DNA from 3 places in the Arthrobacter caoxuetaonis genome. Region 3 is predicted to be linked to each of the others. Evidence: riboswitches for the same ligand, from Rfam matches in the RefSeq annotation. Region 3 holds a riboswitch; each other region holds the start of a gene.
What was found. A riboswitch is a leader RNA that binds a small molecule or an ion and turns the genes downstream of it on or off. The one in region 3 is predicted to bind S-adenosylmethionine.
Positions count from the first base shown of each region.

Region 1 (5,615 bases), 1.7 Mb from region 3:
CTGCGGCGGTACGCCACGGAAACGTCCGGCCTACTTGCCGCGGATGATCCCGCGCAGCCGCTCCAGCCGGGCAGAGATGTCCCGCTCCGCACCGTTGGCTGTGGGCTGGTAGTAGTCCTTGCCCACCAGATCGTCGGGAGCGTACTGCTGGGTGGCCACGCCGTGCGGCTGGTCATGCGAATAGATGTAGCCCTTGCCGTGCCCGAGCTGCTTGGCCCCGGGATAGTGGGCGTCGCGAAGGTGCGGCGGAACGCCCGTGCCGTAGCCGGCCCGCACGTCCGCCGTCGCGGCGCCGATGGCTTTGTAGGACGCATTGGACTTCGGCGCCGTGGCAATGTGCACCACCGCCTCGGCAAGGATCAGCCGGCCCTCAGGCATGCCGATCATCTGCACCGCCTGGGCGGCGGCTACGGCGGTCTGCAGCGCGGTCGGGTCCGCCATGCCCACGTCTTCGGCAGCCGAGATCATGAGCCGCCGGGAGATGAACCGCGGGTCCTCCCCCGCTTCGAGCATCTTGGCCAGGTAGTGCAGGGCGGCGTCGACGTCGGAGCCCCGCAGCGACTTAATGAAGGCACTGGTGACGTCGTAGTGCTGGTCCCCCGCGCGGTCATAGCGCAGGGCCGCGACGTCCAGGGCCTGTTCGGCATGCTCAAGGAGGACGGCAGGAACCTCCACGTCCGGATCACGTTCGGAATAGGCGACGCCGGCTGCGGCTTCCAGCGCGGTCAGCCCGCGCCGGGCGTCCCCGGCCGCGAGGCGGACCAGGTGCTCGAGTGCTTCGTCGCTGAGCTCCACCCGGCCGGCGAGGCCGCGTTCATCCTTGACGGCGCGGACCAGCAGGCCCGCGATGTCTTCTTCGGTGAGCGGCTTGAGCGTCAGGAGCAGTGACCGGGAGAGCAGCGGGGAAACAACGGAGAAGGACGGGTTCTCCGTGGTCGCCGCGATCAGGACCACCCAGCGGTTCTCCACCCCGGGCAGCAGCGCATCCTGCTGTGCCTTGTTGAAGCGGTGGATCTCGTCGAGGAAGAGCACGGTTGTGACGCCGTGCAGGTCCCTGGATGTCAGGGCCTCATCCATGACCCGGCGGACGTCCTTCACGCCGGAGGTGATTGCCGAGAGCTCCACGAATTTGCGGCCCGGGCCGCGGGCGACCACGTGGGCAAGTGTGGTCTTGCCGGTTCCCGGAGGGCCCCAGAGCATGACCGAGGACGGGCCCGCCGGTCCGCCCTGCGGCGCTTCGGCAAGGGTCCGCAGCGGTGATCCAGGGGTGAGCAGGTGCTGCTGGCCCACCACCTCATCCAGGCTGCGGGGGCGCATGCGTACCGCCAGGGGGCTGCGCGGGCGCTGCCGGGCCCCGTCGTCGTCCCGTTCCCCGGCCGCGTCGCCGCCGTCCCCGGGGTCCTGGTCCTCATCGCTGCTGAACAAGTCATTCACGCTTCAAGGCTACCGCCCCGCCGAGAGGCCACTTACGGCTCTTTTCAGCGCTGAAACGAGCCGTAACTGGCCTCTCGCGGGTCAGAGCGTGACGGAACCGTCGATGCAGGTGACCGACTCGCCGCCGATCCAGATCCGGCCCTCCCGGGTGAACACCCGCACCAGGCCGGAACGGTGGACGGCTGTGCCCTGGGTGACGGTGTAGCGTTCTTCGGCGATGCCCTGGCCGATCAGCCATTGGGCCAGGCCTGCGTTGAGGCTGCCCGTGACCGGGTCCTCCGAGACACCCAGGCCGGGCGCGAAGGCACGTACCTCGAAGTCCGTCTCCGCCGATTCGGGCTGCGGGCCTATAACCCCCACCCGGAGGCCGCCAATCGCTGCATGGTCCGGCGTCAGCGACAGCACCGTTTCGGCGTCAGGGAGCAGCAGTCCCAGCCAGCCCGGACCGTTGTCCACCCACTGGTGGCCCTTGACCTGGTCCGGCCGCAGGCCCAGGGCGGCTGTGACCCTGGCCAGAATGTCCTCTTCCACGGGTCCGGTGCGGATCAGGCGGGGCGCCGCGAACGCAGCGAGGCCGGCATTGACGCGCAGGGGAACCAGGCCGATTCCACATTCCTGGACCACGAGGCCCGGTTTCATCGGGGTGTTTCCCGCTTCCGTCCAGGCGTGGCAGGTGCCCAGCGTAGGGTGCCCGGCAAACGGTATCTCCCCTCCGGGCGTGAAGATCCGGACCCGGTAGTCAGCCTCGTCCTGGATGGCCGGGAGCACGAAGGTCGTCTCCGACAGATTCGTCCAGCGGGCAAACTGCTGCATCTGCTCGTCGTCGAGGCCCTCCCCGTCCAGCACTACGGCAAGCGGGTTGCCCTGGTACGGCTTGTTGCCGAAGACGTCTACCTGTTTGAACCAGCGTTGTCTCATGCGGACACTGTAATGGCTGGCCGGGGCGGCACCGTTCCCATTCCCGTGTCCGTTGCTGGCTAGGATCGGCGCGGAAGCGATCGGGATCCTGGTCGCGGCCGAACTCCTTGTGTCGGTTGCCGCCCGTCCGGCAGCGGGCTGGCTGGCGGATAAGCGCCCGAGGACCGTCACCGCGGCGTCCGGCGCCCTGCTCTATGCCGTGAGCTGTCTCGGCTACACGCTGGCCGGTTCCTTGTCCGTTGCCTTCGGCGCAGCGATCCTCGGCGGTGTGGGCGGGGCCCTCTTCTGGGTGTCCATCCGCGCCCTTGCCGCAGAGTTCCCGGACCGTGACTCAGGTTCCATGGCTGGCCTGCTCTCTTCCGAAGCGTTTGGTCGTGCTGCTTTGCGCTCCGCGCAGGCGTCCGACGTCGCCGGAAGATGATCCCGGGCCGGTCCAGGACGCGCCGCCGCGCTCTGGGTACTCACCAGCGTTTCCTGGGCACTGCTGCTGCCGATGTACGGGGAAGTCGCCGCGGAACTGAACCCGCGCCGCCTCGGCCGGGCGATGAGCATCCTAGGAAACGCGGGCCTGCTCGGCGCGGCCATTGGTTCGCTGCTGGCGGGCTTCGTCTACGCCGGGGGCTCCTGGCTGGCAGCCTGCCTGGTCTTCGCTGCAGTTCTGCTGGCTGGAGGTGTGCTGGGACCGTTGGCGCTGGCGAAGATGGGCGTCCGGGACCGTCCCGGTTCGGCCGCGGCGGACACATCCCTGGAGCTGCTGCCGGAATAGCGCGCGCCCTAAGACAGCCCGTTACGAACTGTTGCGGCGTGTGTACGCCTCACAGCGCGGGTTTGCGCGCGGGATACCGCGCCCCTAGATTGGTAGCCAGAATCAAGAGTTCCAGCCAGAGGCCCTGGCCGGCTGGACGGCAACCCTCTCGCCGTAGCGGGGTGCTCCAGGTGACGATTCGGCCGTTCCGGTGGATCTCCCGGTCCGGCAAGTACAGCGCCGCATCCGGCTCCTTGCCGCAGGCTGCGCGTCAGGCAGAGGAATCTTCATGGCACTCGAAACCGATCTCCAGCCAAATGCACTGCGCCAGGCCTTTGGGCGCTTCCCGTCCGGAATCGCAGCACTCTGCGCCGAAGTTGACGGCGCCCCGCAGGGAATCGTGGCCTCCTCCTTTACTGTCGGGGTCTCCATGGATCCGCCCCTGGTGATGTTCGCCGTGCAGAACACCTCCCGTACCTGGCCGGTACTGCGTTCGGCGGGCCGGATCGGAGTCTCCGTCCTGGGTTCCGGGCACGACGGCGTCTGCCGCCAGATCGCTTCCCGCGACGGCGACCGCTTTGCCGGACTCGATCTGCACAACGCCGGTTCCGGCGCCCTGTTCCTCGACGAGGCAGCGCTCTGGTTGGAGACATCGGTGGAGAATGAGGTCCCGGCCGGGGACCACGCCGTCGTCCTGCTTCGGGTTCACGGCTATTCCGCCCACGGGGATGCCTATGAGCCGCTGGTCTTCCACGGTTCGGCGTTCCGCAATCTGGCTGTCCCTGCCTTCGCCTGACCAGCCTCAAACTCACAGAACTCATATAGACTCATCGAGCCCGCGCAAACTCACAAAGCACACAGCGACTCACAGGAGTCTGTCCGCATGGAAAACCCGTTCCGACCTTCCGCCGGGGCCACTCCCCCGCAAATCCTGGGACGGGAGGGCGTGCTGGATGAGTTCCAGTACGGACTCCGTTTGGGGTCCGGCGCCCCCGGCCTGCTGACGATCTTTACCGGTGCACGGGGCATCGGCAAGACCGTCATGCTCGGCGCCGCACATGACCTGGCCCGCGAAAGCGGCTGGGCTGTCATCTCCGAGACCGCCACGCCGGGATTCGTCGGCCGCATTGGCGAATCGATGCGCCGCCTGGCCGAGGAACTGGGGGACGGGCCCAAGACCCGCCGCATCACCGCCCTCGCAGCTGCCGGTTTCAGCATTACGACCCAGCTGCCGCCCGAACGGCAGGTCGCGTGGCGCGGTGTCGGGGAGGAACTGTTGACCCTCCTGGACGAACACCGCACCGGCCTCATCATCAGCGTGGACGAGATCCACGCCGCTGACCGAAGCGAGCTCGCGCAGCTTGCCGCCAGCGTGCAGCATTTCATCCAGGCCCGGCTGCCGATCGGACTGGTCTTCGCGGGGCTGCCAGCGGCAGTTTCGGATCTGCTGAACGAGGGCGTGGCGACGTTCCTGCGTCGGGCCGACAAGATCGACCTGCATGCCGCTGCTGTGCGGGAGGTTGAAGAGTCCTTTGCTTCGACCTTTGCCGGCGCCGACTTCCAGATCAGCCCCGATCTGGTGAGCCGTGCCGCACAGGCGACCGGCGGCTATCCGTTCCTGATCCAGCTGGTGGGCTACTTCCTCTGGCGGGAGGCGGAGACGCAGGCCGGCCACCTCGGAACGGATGCCGTCCAGCGGGCCATAGACGCAGCCCACCGGCGCAACGCGCGCACCGTCATTGAGGCAGCCCTGGCGACGGCGTCGGCCAAGGACCGGGAATTTCTCTCAGCCATGGCGGTGGATGACGGCCCGTCCCTGGCCGGCGACATCGGCCGCCGCCTTGGCGCGAAAACCAACCTGGTGGCCAACTACCGGTCCCGGCTGCTGGCAGCCGGACTTATCGAGTCCACCGGACACGGCAAAGTGGACTTCGCCATCCCGGGCCTGCGGCAGCACCTGCGCCGTCAGGCGGGCATGAGCGCTCCACCCGCCGAACCCTAAAAAGCACAGACGCTTAAAGCACAGAGCCCGGCCGCCTAAGTGGCGGCCGGGCCCTTATGCAGGCTGGGTCGGGCTAGGAAGCGGGAGCCTCGGCCGGCTTGTCCTGCTTCTTCTCCGGCTTGAAGTCGACGCCGGCTTCCTTGCGCTGCTGGGCACTGATCGGCGCCGGAGCGGAGGTCAGCGGATCGTAGCCGCCGCCGGACTTCGGGAAGGCGATGACGTCGCGGATCGAGTCGGCGCCGGCCAGCAGGGCCACCACACGGTCCCAGCCGAAGGCGATGCCGCCGTGCGGCGGAGCGCCGTACTTGAAGCCTTCGAGCAGGAAGCCGAACTGCTCCTGGGCGGTCTCCTCGGAGATGCCCATGACCTTGAACACGCGTTCCTGCACATCGCGCTGGTGGATACGGATGGAACCGCCGCCGATCTCATTGCCGTTGCAGACAATGTCGTAGGCGTAGGCCAGGGCCGAGCCGGGATCCGTATCGAAGGTGTCCATGAACTCGGGCTTCGGGGAGG
Region 1 covers NZ_CP099466.1:2,022,691-2,028,305, forward strand. The annotation lists gene NF551_RS09225 (replication-associated recombination protein A) at 31-1,434, opposite strand; gene NF551_RS09230 (PhzF family phenazine biosynthesis protein) at 1,516-2,352, opposite strand; gene NF551_RS09235 (MFS transporter) at 2,405-2,773, shown strand; partial or broken gene NF551_RS09240 (MFS transporter) at 2,813-3,118, shown strand; SAM riboswitch class IV at 3,219-3,338, shown strand; gene NF551_RS09245 (flavin reductase family protein) at 3,387-3,893, shown strand; gene NF551_RS09250 (ATP-binding protein) at 3,981-5,099, shown strand; gene aspS (aspartate--tRNA ligase) at 5,173-5,615, opposite strand, start outside.
Region 1: linked by a shared signal. The riboswitch ahead of NF551_RS09245 (flavin reductase family protein) and the one ahead of NF551_RS01000 (methionine ABC transporter ATP-binding protein) in region 3 are both predicted to bind S-adenosylmethionine.

Region 2 (5,615 bases), 1.0 Mb from region 3:
CCGGAGTGATGCCTGGACCAGGCCGGCCGGGGCGCCCGCGGGTTTGAACACCTCGGACCAGCTCCAGCGGAGAAACCCTACGCCTGTGGCCCGGATTGCGTCCTCGCGCCAGCCTGTCTAGGCGCGTGGGCGCAGTTGTGGAAGGCCGGCTCGGAGTAACGCCTGGACCAGACCGTCCGGGGCGCCCGCGGGTTTGAACACCTCGGACCAGCTCCAGCGGAGAAACCCTACGCCTGTGGCCCGGATTGCGTCCTCGCGCCGCTTTTCCTGCAGCAAGGCATGTTCGGGCTGAGTCCCGCCATCTGTCTGAGTCTTTCCGTACTTCACTGCGCCGTCGAATTCGCCAACGAGTTCCTGCTGCTTCCAGAAGAAATCCGTGCGTCCAAGCAGACGTCCGCCAGGAGAATGAAAACTCTGCTGCAGCTCCGGAGCGGGGAAGCCATTGCGGTGGATGACGGCGCGGGAATAGGACTCGCCGGGAGATTCGGACCTCTCATCGGCGAACGTGATGACGCGCATCGCTCTCACACGCTTGGCCTGTGTAGGCAGGCCCTGCGCCAGCTGCCGCAGGGCGTCCTTCTCCAGGGCCTGGAGACCTCGCCGCCGGTCGGGGCGGATGACGTGGTCCATTGCCGGAACTGCTTGCTCGAAAGGCAGGTAGGCAGCCATATCAAGGACGGTTTGTGCCTTGGAAGTGACGGGCAGTCCGTCGACCGTAGTCAGCGGCTCCAACAGGCGTCTTCGAGCCCAGCGGAGGTCACCGCGGCGGTGGCCGTTGACGGGAGGCAAAGCCAGCAGCATGACCTCAAGCGGCGTTCCGATCGTCGGAATTCCCCAGATCACTGCCGCCGACTGCTGGATGAGGACCCGTCGAGTCCTTCCGGATTGTACGGCCGCCGCAAGTCTCAGGCGCTCGCGCTCCCAGGGGCTAAGCCCCGCCCAGGACTGTCCATCCAAATAGACACCGGGCCTGATCCGGACCAGCTCACCCGTGGTGCACCGAAGCGCAAGGGAACGGCGTCCGGGCCCATCACGATCGGCATCGACGGAGTAAAGCAGGTTTGCGCACATGGATCCAGCTTCGAATGCTGCGGGTCAACCGCGGGAACCAGTTGCTGATCTGTGGAAAAGGTCAGGCCTTAGCAGCAGGTGGTCATCGGCAGAAAGACTGCGTTGAGGGCGGAATCGTCCGTTAGGGGAGAATCTGGGCACGGCGCCAAGCAGTATTTTCCCCGGATGGCCAGAAAGACCCGGAACGCAGCGAAATCGTGTCACAGGGTGCAGCGTTTTCCCCGAGTACAGTGTTTTGGGGGACATAGTGCAGCGAAACCCCGAAACGCAGTGAAATCCCGGCCTCGAAACACACGAATCCGGCCTCGACGCCCCAGACGGACCTCGAAGCAGCGGAACCTAGATCTCGACGAGACCCTTGTCAGTCCCGAACGTCACAGACATGATGCCGGGGGTTCCCTTGGGGGAGACCCAGGTGACGTCAAGGCCGTCGAGCGGCTTCTCCACCGGCTGGCCGAGCCACTCGGTGACGCGCTGGGCGGAGCCGGCAATCGTGAGGGATTCAAGGGAGACCGTGCCGGCAAAGGCACGGGAGGGGTGCAGGTCCGCCTTGTCCTCATCCCAGCGGAGCATGTACGGGACCTGCGGGTCGGCGATCAGGCCATTGATGCCGATCTGCTGCCAGGTCAGTTCCTGGCCGTCGGGGAACTTGCGGTTTCCGGGGACGGCGGAGCGGCCGAGCCGTTCTTCGAAGGGTGCGAGGTCCTCCACGGCGACGCACCATCCCATCCAGCCGCCGCCTGCCTCGGAGCGTGCACGGACGGCCTGGCCGAAGGGTGCCTTGTCGGAAGCGGGATGGTTCAGGACCTCAACCACTTCCAGATACTGGTGGTTAGCCAGCGGAATGATCATGTTCCGGGTGCCAAAGCGGGGGTGCACCCCGCCCTTGACGAAGTCGGTTCCAAGGGCAGAAGCAATACGTTCCGTGGTGGCCAGCAGGCCGTCGGATTCGCAGGCATAAGAAACATGATCCAGGCGCATGCGAACATCTTGGCACGTTGTGACCTGTGTCTCGACCAAGGCAAGCCTTAGCTCGGCAAAAGGTATCTGGATCAGCGGATTTTTCCCGGATTCACGCTGCGTCATATGGGTTGCGCAACTCCGGCTCCGTTGGTTCTATAGGTACAGGTCATGAGTGCCAGCAGATAGCCCCGGCTTGCTGGCCGGCAACCCTCCAACCGCGGTGGGGTGCCCCGGGTGAAGACCTGGCTGGACACCACAAAGGGTGTCCGGCAAGCGCGGGCCACACGTCTGGTACCGGAGTTCTTCCGGCATCGGTACCTGTGGGGCCCCTGGTCATTAAGGGAGCAACATGTCTGCCAACTGGTCATTCGAAACCCGCCAGATCCATGCAGGACAGGAGCCCGACGCCACCACCGGCGCCCGTGCCCTTCCCATCTACCAAACGACGTCCTTCGTTTTCCCCAGCGCGGAAGCTGCAGCGAACCGTTTTGCGCTCGCAGAGCTGGCTCCGATCTACACCCGGATCGGCAACCCCACGCAGGAAGCAGTGGAGAACCGCATCGCCTCCCTGGAAGGAGGTGTTGGGGCCTTGCTGCTTGCCTCCGGGCAGGCCGCGGAAACCTATGCGATCCTCAACCTGGCCCAGGCAGGGGACCACATTGTGGCCAGCCCCAGCCTGTACGGCGGAACCTATAACCTCTTCAAGCACACGCTGAAGAAGTTCGGCATCGACGTCACCTTCGTCGCCGACCCGGACAACCTGGACCAGTGGCGCGAAGCCGTACAGCCCAACACCAAGGCCTTCTTCGGTGAAGTCGTCTCCAATCCGCGCCAAGACGTCCTGGACCTGGAAGGACTCTCCGCTGTCGCGCATGAGGCGGGCATTCCCCTGATCGTGGACAACACCCTGTCCACCCCGTATCTCATCCGTCCCATCGAATGGGGAGCGGACATCGTGGTGCACTCCGCCACCAAGTATCTCGGCGGGCACGGCACCGCGATGGCCGGCGTGATCGTGGACTCCGGCAACTTCGACTTTGCCGCCGATCCGGAAAAGTTCCCCGGCTTCAACACCCCTGATGAGAGCTACAACGGCCTGGTGTATGCCCGGGACCTCGGGGTCAACGGTGCACTGGGCGCCAACCTGGCGTTCATCCTCAAGGCACGGGTCCAGCTGCTGCGCGACCTCGGCTCGGCAGTATCTCCGTTCAACGCTTTCCTGATCGGCCAGGGCCTGGAAACCCTCAGCCTCCGGCTGGAGCGGCACGTGGAGAACGCCGTCGCCGTCGCGGAATGGCTGGAGGCGCACGACGACGTCCTTTCCGTCGCGTACGCAGGCCTGGAGTCCAGCCCGTGGTACGAACGCGGGCGCAAGTACGGGCCGCGCGGCACCGGTGCGATCGTGTCCTTTGAAATCGACGGCGGCGTTGAAGCGGGCAAGCGCTTCGTCGATGCGCTCCAGCTGCACTCGCACGTGGCGAACGTCGGCGACGTACGCTCGCTGGTGATCCATCCGGCGTCGACCACCCACAGCCAGCTGGGGGCGGAGGCCCAGGCGGCAGCGGGAGTCAGTCCGGGCCTGGTGCGGCTCTCGGTCGGGCTGGAGCACGTGGATGACATCATCGCGGACCTCGATGCCGGATTCCGCGCCGCCAAGGGAGCATGAAGTACAGCGTGACAACGTATCCACCCGCAGCGCAGCACCCCGTCCACACTCTCGACGGGGTGCTGCAGTACGCCTCGATCGGTGAACTCGAACTGGAGACCGGAGGGCGCTTGCCCGACGTCGTCCTGGGCTACGAAACCTGGGGCCGCCTGAACGGTGACGCCTCCAACGCCGTCCTGATTCCGCATGCCCTCACCGGCAGTACCCACGTGGCGCAGGGCAGCACCGAGGAACCGGGCTGGTGGGACGGCCTCGTGGGGCCGGGGCGGACCGTGGACACCGATCGTTTCTTCGTGGTCTCCATCAACATGGTTGGCGGCTGCTACGGCTCCACCGGCCCGGCGTCGGCGGATCCCCACGGACTGCCCTGGGGATCCCGTTTCCCGTTCGTCACCATCCGGGACTCGGTTCGCGCCGAGGCGCGGCTGGCGGACCAGCTGGGCATCCGCCGCTGGCACACGGTGCTGGGCGGATCGCTGGGCGGAGCACGCGCGCTGGAGTGGGCAGTGACTGAACCTGACCGGGTGGCACGGTGCGCGGTGATCGCGGCGACGGCGGCGAGCACGGGGGAGCAGATTGCCTTTGCCCAGGCCCAGATCGAAGCCATCAGGCTGGACCCGGACTACAACGGCGGGGATTACTACAACGGTTGCGCTCCGCTCGCCGGACTCGGTCTGGCACGCAGGATCGCGCACATCACCTACCGCTCAGAGGCTGAACTTCAATACCGGTTCGGCAGGACGCCGCAGCCGGGAGAGGATCCGCTGGGTGCTGCCCTTCCAGCCGGCCGCGGCCGCTACCAGGTGGAGAGCTATCTGGACCATCAGGGCCGGAAACTGGCGGACCGGTTCGACGCCAACAGCTACGTCATCCTCACCGAGGCGCTGATGAGCCACGACGTCGCCCGCGGCCGCGGCAGCCTCGCCGAAGCGCTCGCGGCCACGCAGGCACAGTTCCTCGTGGCAGCCGTGGATTCGGACCGGCTGTACTTCCCGGAACAGTCCCATGAACTGGCCGCGGCGCTGCCCGGAGACAACAGCGTGCACGTTATCAGCGCACCGATAGGCCACGACGGGTTCCTGACTGACATCCTGCAGCTCAAGGACGTCCTGGAGCGGGACTTCTTCGCCTAAGCAGCGATGCCGGCGCGGCATGCTGGCACCATAAAAGGATGCGCAGAAGCATCTCGCAGCGCCGGCACCGGACCCGGCCCGCCCGGGGCCGGTTCTTCCTCTGGGCTGCCTGCACCCTCGGCCTGATCCATGCCGGGTTCAGCCTGTATTGGGCACTCGGCGGGCGCTGGCTGCTCGCCACGGTGGGACAGTTCGCCGTGCAGGCGGCAAAGGACGTGCCGCTGCAAGCAGCACTGCTGCTCGCCGGGACGGCGCTGCTGAAGGCTGCGGCAGCCGTGATACCGCTGGCAGCAGCCTATGGCCGGTTTCCGTTCCCCGGCGTGATCCGGGTCCTCAGCTGGATAGGAGGCGCCGGTCTGGTGGTTTACGGAGGCGTCAATACGGCCGCTGCAGCGGCGGTCCTGGCCGGCTGGATTCCGGCGGACCCCGAAGCTGACAGCCAGGGCCTGCTGGGACATGCCCTGCTGTGGGACCCGCTGTTCCTGGGCTGGGGAGCGTGCCTCCTGGCCTACCTCTTCGCGTCACGGCCGGCACGGACCGAGCCCGGAGCCTAAGCCTTAGGCCCGGCACAGTCCGAGCCCGGACCTGCGCCTCAGACCGGAGCCCTAGACCGGCCCGGTGCCGGCGGCTTCGGAGGAACCCGGCGGCATGCGTGTGCCGAAGTAAGGGCCGGCATCAGGACGCTTGGGCGAGATGCCGTCCCCCGAGGAGCGCCCGCGCACCCGGCGCACCACCCACGGCACCAGGTATTCACGAGCCCAGACCAGGTCTTCCGTGCGGGC
Region 2 covers NZ_CP099466.1:1,233,304-1,238,918, forward strand. The annotation lists gene NF551_RS05545 (hypothetical protein) at 118-843, opposite strand; gene NF551_RS05550 (VOC family protein) at 1,411-2,052, opposite strand; SAM riboswitch class IV at 2,199-2,316, shown strand; gene NF551_RS05555 (bifunctional o-acetylhomoserine/o-acetylserine sulfhydrylase) at 2,384-3,700, shown strand; gene metX (homoserine O-acetyltransferase MetX) at 3,697-4,833, shown strand; gene NF551_RS05565 (DUF3995 domain-containing protein) at 4,872-5,387, shown strand; gene NF551_RS05570 (SGNH/GDSL hydrolase family protein) at 5,439-5,615, opposite strand, start outside.
Region 2: linked by a shared signal. The riboswitch ahead of NF551_RS05555 (bifunctional o-acetylhomoserine/o-acetylserine sulfhydrylase) and the one ahead of NF551_RS01000 (methionine ABC transporter ATP-binding protein) in region 3 are both predicted to bind S-adenosylmethionine.

Region 3 (5,615 bases):
CTCGTCGGCGATCTGTTCCGGGGTGCCGGTGACCTGCTGGGCTTCGGTGCGGTAGCGCGCCACGTCGGCCAGGGTGGGGTTGCCGCCGGGTGTGGAGTCGATGATGGCCTGCAGCACGCCGCGGCCGCCTTCGGTCTGCACGTCACCAAGCGGGGTGTCCAGGTCTAGCCCGCCGAGGTCGATGCCGAGGCCCCCGCCGATGTGCGCGATTACGGCATCGAGGTCCAGGTATTCGTCCAGTTCGGCCTTCTTGCGCTGCGCTTCGGCTTCGGTTCCGCCCACTACGAAGGACAGCCCGGTGAAGACTTTGATGTCATCTGGAAGCCGCCCGGCCTCGGCGGCGCGGGCACGGACCCCGGCGGCAACCTTCGCGGCGTGGGCGTGGTTGGGTGCGAAGATGAACGTGGCTTCGGCGTTGGCGGCCGCGAACTGCTGCCCGCGGCCGGAGCTGCCGGCTTGGAACAGCACCGGTGTGCGCTGCGGGGAGGGCGAGCTCAGGTGCGGTCCGTCGATCGAGTACCGCTCGCCGCGGTGATGGATCTTGTGGACCTTGTCCGGGTCGGCGTGGACGCCGCTGGCTTTGTCCTGGACCAGCGCGCCGTCGTCCCAGGATCCTTCCCAGAGCTTGTAGACCGCGTCGGTGTATTCATCCGCCCAGTCATAGCGGCGGTCGTGCCCGGTCAGCCCGTCACCGTCGAAGTTGCGGTGCGCGTTGTCCAGGACGGAGGTGACGATGTTCCAGCCGGCACGGCCGCCGGAGAGGTGGTCCAGCGTGGACATCTGCCGGGCGAACTGGAACGGATGGCTTTGTACAACGGACGACGTCGCGGCCAGCCCAATGTTCCGGGTGGCACCTGCCAGCGCGGCGAGGAGCAGGACCGGATCGTTGGCCGGCACCTGCAGCCCGCGGCGCACATGGGAGGCCCAGCCGCCGTCGTGGTTTCCGTACAGGCCCACCACATCGGCGAAGAAGAGGGCGTCGAACTTGGCGTCTTCGAGCTGGCGGGCCAGGTCCGTCCAGAACCCCAGTTCGTTGAAGCGGTGCTGTCCGGCGTCAGGGTGGCGCCACTGGCCGCCGCGGATGTGGCTGGTGGTGTTCATCAGGAAGGCGTTCAGCAGCAGGCGCGGCCGGGGCCCGGAAAAACGGGTACTCGGAGTGCTCACGGTGGTTCCGTTCTGTAGAAGTCGGTTGGAGGAGAAGCTAGAGGCGCTTGTCAGCGCGGCGGGAGAACCAGGAGCCGCCCAGCTGCACGGCCTGGACCAGCAGGACCATCAGCACAATCGCGGTGAACATCAGCCCGGTTTCGTAGCGGTAGTAGCCGTACCGGATGGCGAAGTCGCCGATTCCGCCGCCGCCCACCAGGCCGGCCATGGCGGAGTAGGAGATGAAGCTGACGGTCATGATGGTGACGGAGCTGATCAGGGCCGGACGCGCTTCGACCAGCAGGACATCGCGGACGATCTGCCCGCGGGTGGCTCCCATGGACCGGGCGGCCTCCACCACGCCGCCGCCGAGAGCGGTGATGTTCTGTTCCACGAACCGGGCGAAGTAGGGGATGGCGTTGATGGTCAGCGGCACGATTACCGCCGCGGTGCCGATGGTGGTGCCCACCACGAACCGGGTGAACGGAATGATGGCGATCAGCAGGATCAGGAACGGAAAGGACCGGACCAGGTTGACCAGTGAATCCAGCACCCGGTGAAGCCGGGGTTTGTGGACCAGTCCGTCCGGTCCCAGGGCGAAGAGCAGGACTCCCAGCGGGGTTCCGATCAGAACTGCCAGCGGAATGGCGACGACGAGCATGGTTCCGGTCTGGCCCAGTGCCGCGAGCAGTTCGGGCCAGACTTCGGCAATGCGCTCAAGCAACGCGGGCTCCTTCCCGGCGGGCAGCCCGGTCCAGGGTGATCTCGTCGGAGATCAGGTACCGTCCGATCGAGGTGGCCGGGGTGAACCCGGGCCGGACGAGCTCCGTGAGCGCAAACTGTTCCACGACCCGTCCCTCCTCCATGACGGCCACGTTGTCCGCAATGGCCTTGATGACGTTCATTTCGTGCGTCACCACCACGATCGTGATGCCGAACCGCGCGTTGACGTCGGAAAGGTACTGCAGCACGGACGCGGTGGTGCGGGGGTCGACGGCGGAGGTCGGCTCATCGCACAGCAGCACCTTGGGCCGGGTGGCCAGGGCCCGGGCGATGGCAACCCGCTGCTTCTGCCCGCCGGAGAGCTTGGCCGGGTAGGTTCCTGCCTTCTCCGAGAGGTCGACGACGGCGAGCGCCTCCAGTGCGCGGCGCCGGCGCTCGGCAGCGTTCTTCACTCCCGCGAATTTCAGCGAGAGCTCCACGTTCTGCGCGGCCGTGCGGTTGTTCAGCAGGTTGAAGTGCTGGAAGATCATCCCGATCTCATGCCGTGCTGCGCGCAGCTCGGCATCCGCCAGGCCGGTCAGGTCCGTTCCGTCGACCAGGACCCGGCCCGAGGTGGGACGTTCCAGGAGGTTGATGTTGCGCAGCAGCGTGGATTTGCCCGCACCGGAAAACCCGATGATGCCCTGGATGCTGCCTTTGGGGATGTCCAGGGACACGTTGTCCACGGCGGTGAAACTGGATCCGCCGGTGTCAAAAACGGTCGAAACATTCTCGATCCGGATCATGCTCTCCTCCTTCAGGTTGTGAAGGCGCGCGCCGCGGAGTCCACAGCTTCAGCGCGCCGGAGCACGTTTGAAGGGGACCAAAAGATAGCGGGTGCTTCTCCATCGGTCCTGGCGGTAGCACCCCTCTGCTCCGAATGAATTACGGAAGGGGTTGCTGCGGCGTCACGGAGCCAGGTCTCTCAGCCGCTCTGGATGGTTACGGGTTCATGCTGACCGCTGGCGGGAGCCCGCGCAATGTTGTGACCGCACATGACGCAGTGCGTCCGTGCGTGACGTGCATCACCTGGGTCACCAAGAGTTTTCCGTCTACGGCGCGGGATCTCAGCGAGACGGAGTTCCTCCGCTGGTATTGGCTGAAGGAGGAATTGCAGGGCTTCGCCCGGGCAAACGGCCTCAGCGCTGCCGGCTCAAAGGCCACTGTCAGCTCACGCGTCGCGGCTTGCCTGGCCGGACGGCCCCGGACCGAAGCGCCCGCCCGCCCACCGCGCCGGCCTGCGCCGCTGGTCCCGCCGCTGACGATTCATACGGTGGTTCCTGCCGGGCATCCGTGCAGCCAGGTGCTCCGGGAGTTCTTCGTCAATGCGCTGGGACCCGGTTTCCGGTTTGATGCGCCCATGCGGGCGTTCTTCGCCGGCAATGACGGCACTGCGACGCTCGCCGCGGCACTGGATCACTGGCATGCCACCCGGTCAGGGGATGCCCGGCCAATCGGGCCGCAGTTTGAGCTCAACCGGTTCTCCCGGGACTGGCACGCCTCCCACCCCGGCGGCACCCGGGACCAGATGCTCACGGCGTGGAAAACCCACCGTTCACTGCCGGTGGACCTGCGCCCGGCCGGTCCGGCGGGGCCTTAGAGCCCGAAGCGTCCCGCTTCAATGACGGGGCAGGTATCCATGACGACGTCGAGCCCCGCTTCGGCGGCGCGCTGGGCGGCCGCCTCATCCACGACGCCGAGCTGCAGCCAGACGGCCTTGGCACCGATATCGATGGCCTGGTCCACAATGTCCCCCACCCGGGCCGAATTCACGAAACAGTCGACGACGTCGATCTGGCCCGGGATCTCGGCCAGCCTGGTGTAGCCCTTATTGCCGAAGACGTCGTCGCCCGCCAGGTTCACCGGGACGATCTCCATCCCCAGCGAGTCCTGGACAAATCTGGAGACGCCGACTGCCGGACGCAGCGGATTGTTCGAGAGACCTACCACTGCCCAGCGTCCCTTGGATGAGAGCAGGCGGGATATAACCTCGGGATCATTGCGGTGTGCCATTCTGGCCCTCCCTCCGGTTGGAACTCAACGGGTCTACAGCGTACGCGCCGTCCTGCGACGGGTCGATCAGGCGTCCGCGGCCTTTATTCCAGGAAGTCGTTGACCGCCTCGGCAAGCACTGCATCGTCCAGTCCGTGCCAGGATCCCTCGAGCAACTGGAAAGAACCCTCCGGGAGGATTTCGGCCGTCTCGCGGGCCCAGCCCTGCAGCCGGGCATCGCTGCCGCTGCTGGCCAGCACCAGGACCGGAACATGAATGCCGGTGAGGGATTGGATGTCGGTTTCCAGCATGAGGGTGAGATCGTAGGAGATGGTGTGCGCCGCCGGCTCGAAAGGTGAGGGTTCGGATTGCTCGATGAGTTCCTCCGGAACACCGATGGACTCCTGGAACAGGCGCACGGCTCCCGCCCGGTCCTCGGCGTCGATCAGGGCTTCAAGCTGCGGCCGGATGTCAGGCCCTGCCGCGCCTTCCTGGGAGAGCGGCGGTTCGACGGCAATGACGCTGGAGACAACCGCTGATTCCGAAGCGGCGCGGAGGGCAAGGATCGCTCCCGAGGAGGTTCCCAGCAGGTCCGCCGATCCACCCGCGGCCTGCACGACGGCCAGCAGGTCATCCACCTCGGATTCGGGGGTGTATTCCTCCCCGTCCCCGCTTTCGCCCTTACCCCTGCGGTCATACGTGTAGACGGTGTGGCCCTCTGCCAGCAGTTCGGCAACCCCGGCCAGGCCGGAGGTGGTCCGGTCCATCATGATGGGATCCACCACCACCAGCGGCGGACCCTGGCCGTGACGTTCCCAGGCGATGGGCGTTCCGTCCGCGGACAGTACGCGTCCCGATGCGTCAGCTGCTGGATCCATGGGATTCTCCTTCGCTGGGGCGGGCCGCCGTCGGCCCTGCCTCCACCGTAGGAGCGCGTGCAGGCTGGGTCAATGCTCCTAAAGATACGGTCATCAAGCGCTCGTGCAGGCCTTGAGGTATACACTGTAAACACGCTACGGAAGGGACGGTCGTGCCCCACAAGCAACCGCAACCACTGAACGCCGCCGCCATCACGGAAGCCGGCGTCCGGATTGCCGACGCCGACGGCCTGGACGGCGTCTCGATGCGCCGGGTCGCCGCCGAGTTCGGGGTCTCCGCAATGGCACTTTACCGCCATGTGGCTGACCGGCGGGCCCTGTTGCTGCTCATGGCCGACGCTGCCGCCCGCGACTATGAACTGCTCCCCACCCCGAACGCCGCCTGGCAGGAGATGCTCCAGCACATGGCCGATGCCCAGTGGCGTGCATTCCAGGCACATCCGTGGCTGCTGCGCATCATCCTGACGCCGCGGCGGCTGGTGAACGTGGCAACACCCGAAGAGATCGAGCTGCTGCTCTCCCGGCTGCGGAAGGCAGGACTAACCAGCGAGCAGGGCTTCGATTGCCTGCTGGGCGTTTCTGCCGCCGTCATCGGCACCGCTTCCATTACCGCTGCAGCTCTCACGGGCCCCGAGCGCACCGGAACGGAACGCGACCAGCGCTGGGGTGACGACGCCGTCGCCCCCTACCCGCAGGCCTTGGGTTTCCGGGACCAGGGCATCAGCTACGCCGCGTCGCGCCGCTCCTTGGATTTCCTCGTAGCGAACTTCATCGCCGGGGTTGAACAATCCCTCACCCACCCGCCGGATTCCGAAAGGGCACCGGCATTACGGAAGGAAG
Region 3 covers NZ_CP099466.1:191,271-196,885, reverse strand. The annotation lists gene NF551_RS01010 (NtaA/DmoA family FMN-dependent monooxygenase) at 1-1,164, opposite strand, end outside; gene NF551_RS01005 (methionine ABC transporter permease) at 1,202-1,867, opposite strand; gene NF551_RS01000 (methionine ABC transporter ATP-binding protein) at 1,860-2,651, opposite strand; SAM riboswitch class I at 2,748-2,850, opposite strand; gene NF551_RS00995 (SAP domain-containing protein) at 2,891-3,505, shown strand; gene NF551_RS00990 (CoA-binding protein) at 3,502-3,918, opposite strand; gene NF551_RS00985 (alpha/beta fold hydrolase) at 4,002-4,775, opposite strand; gene NF551_RS00980 (TetR/AcrR family transcriptional regulator) at 4,928-5,615, shown strand, end outside.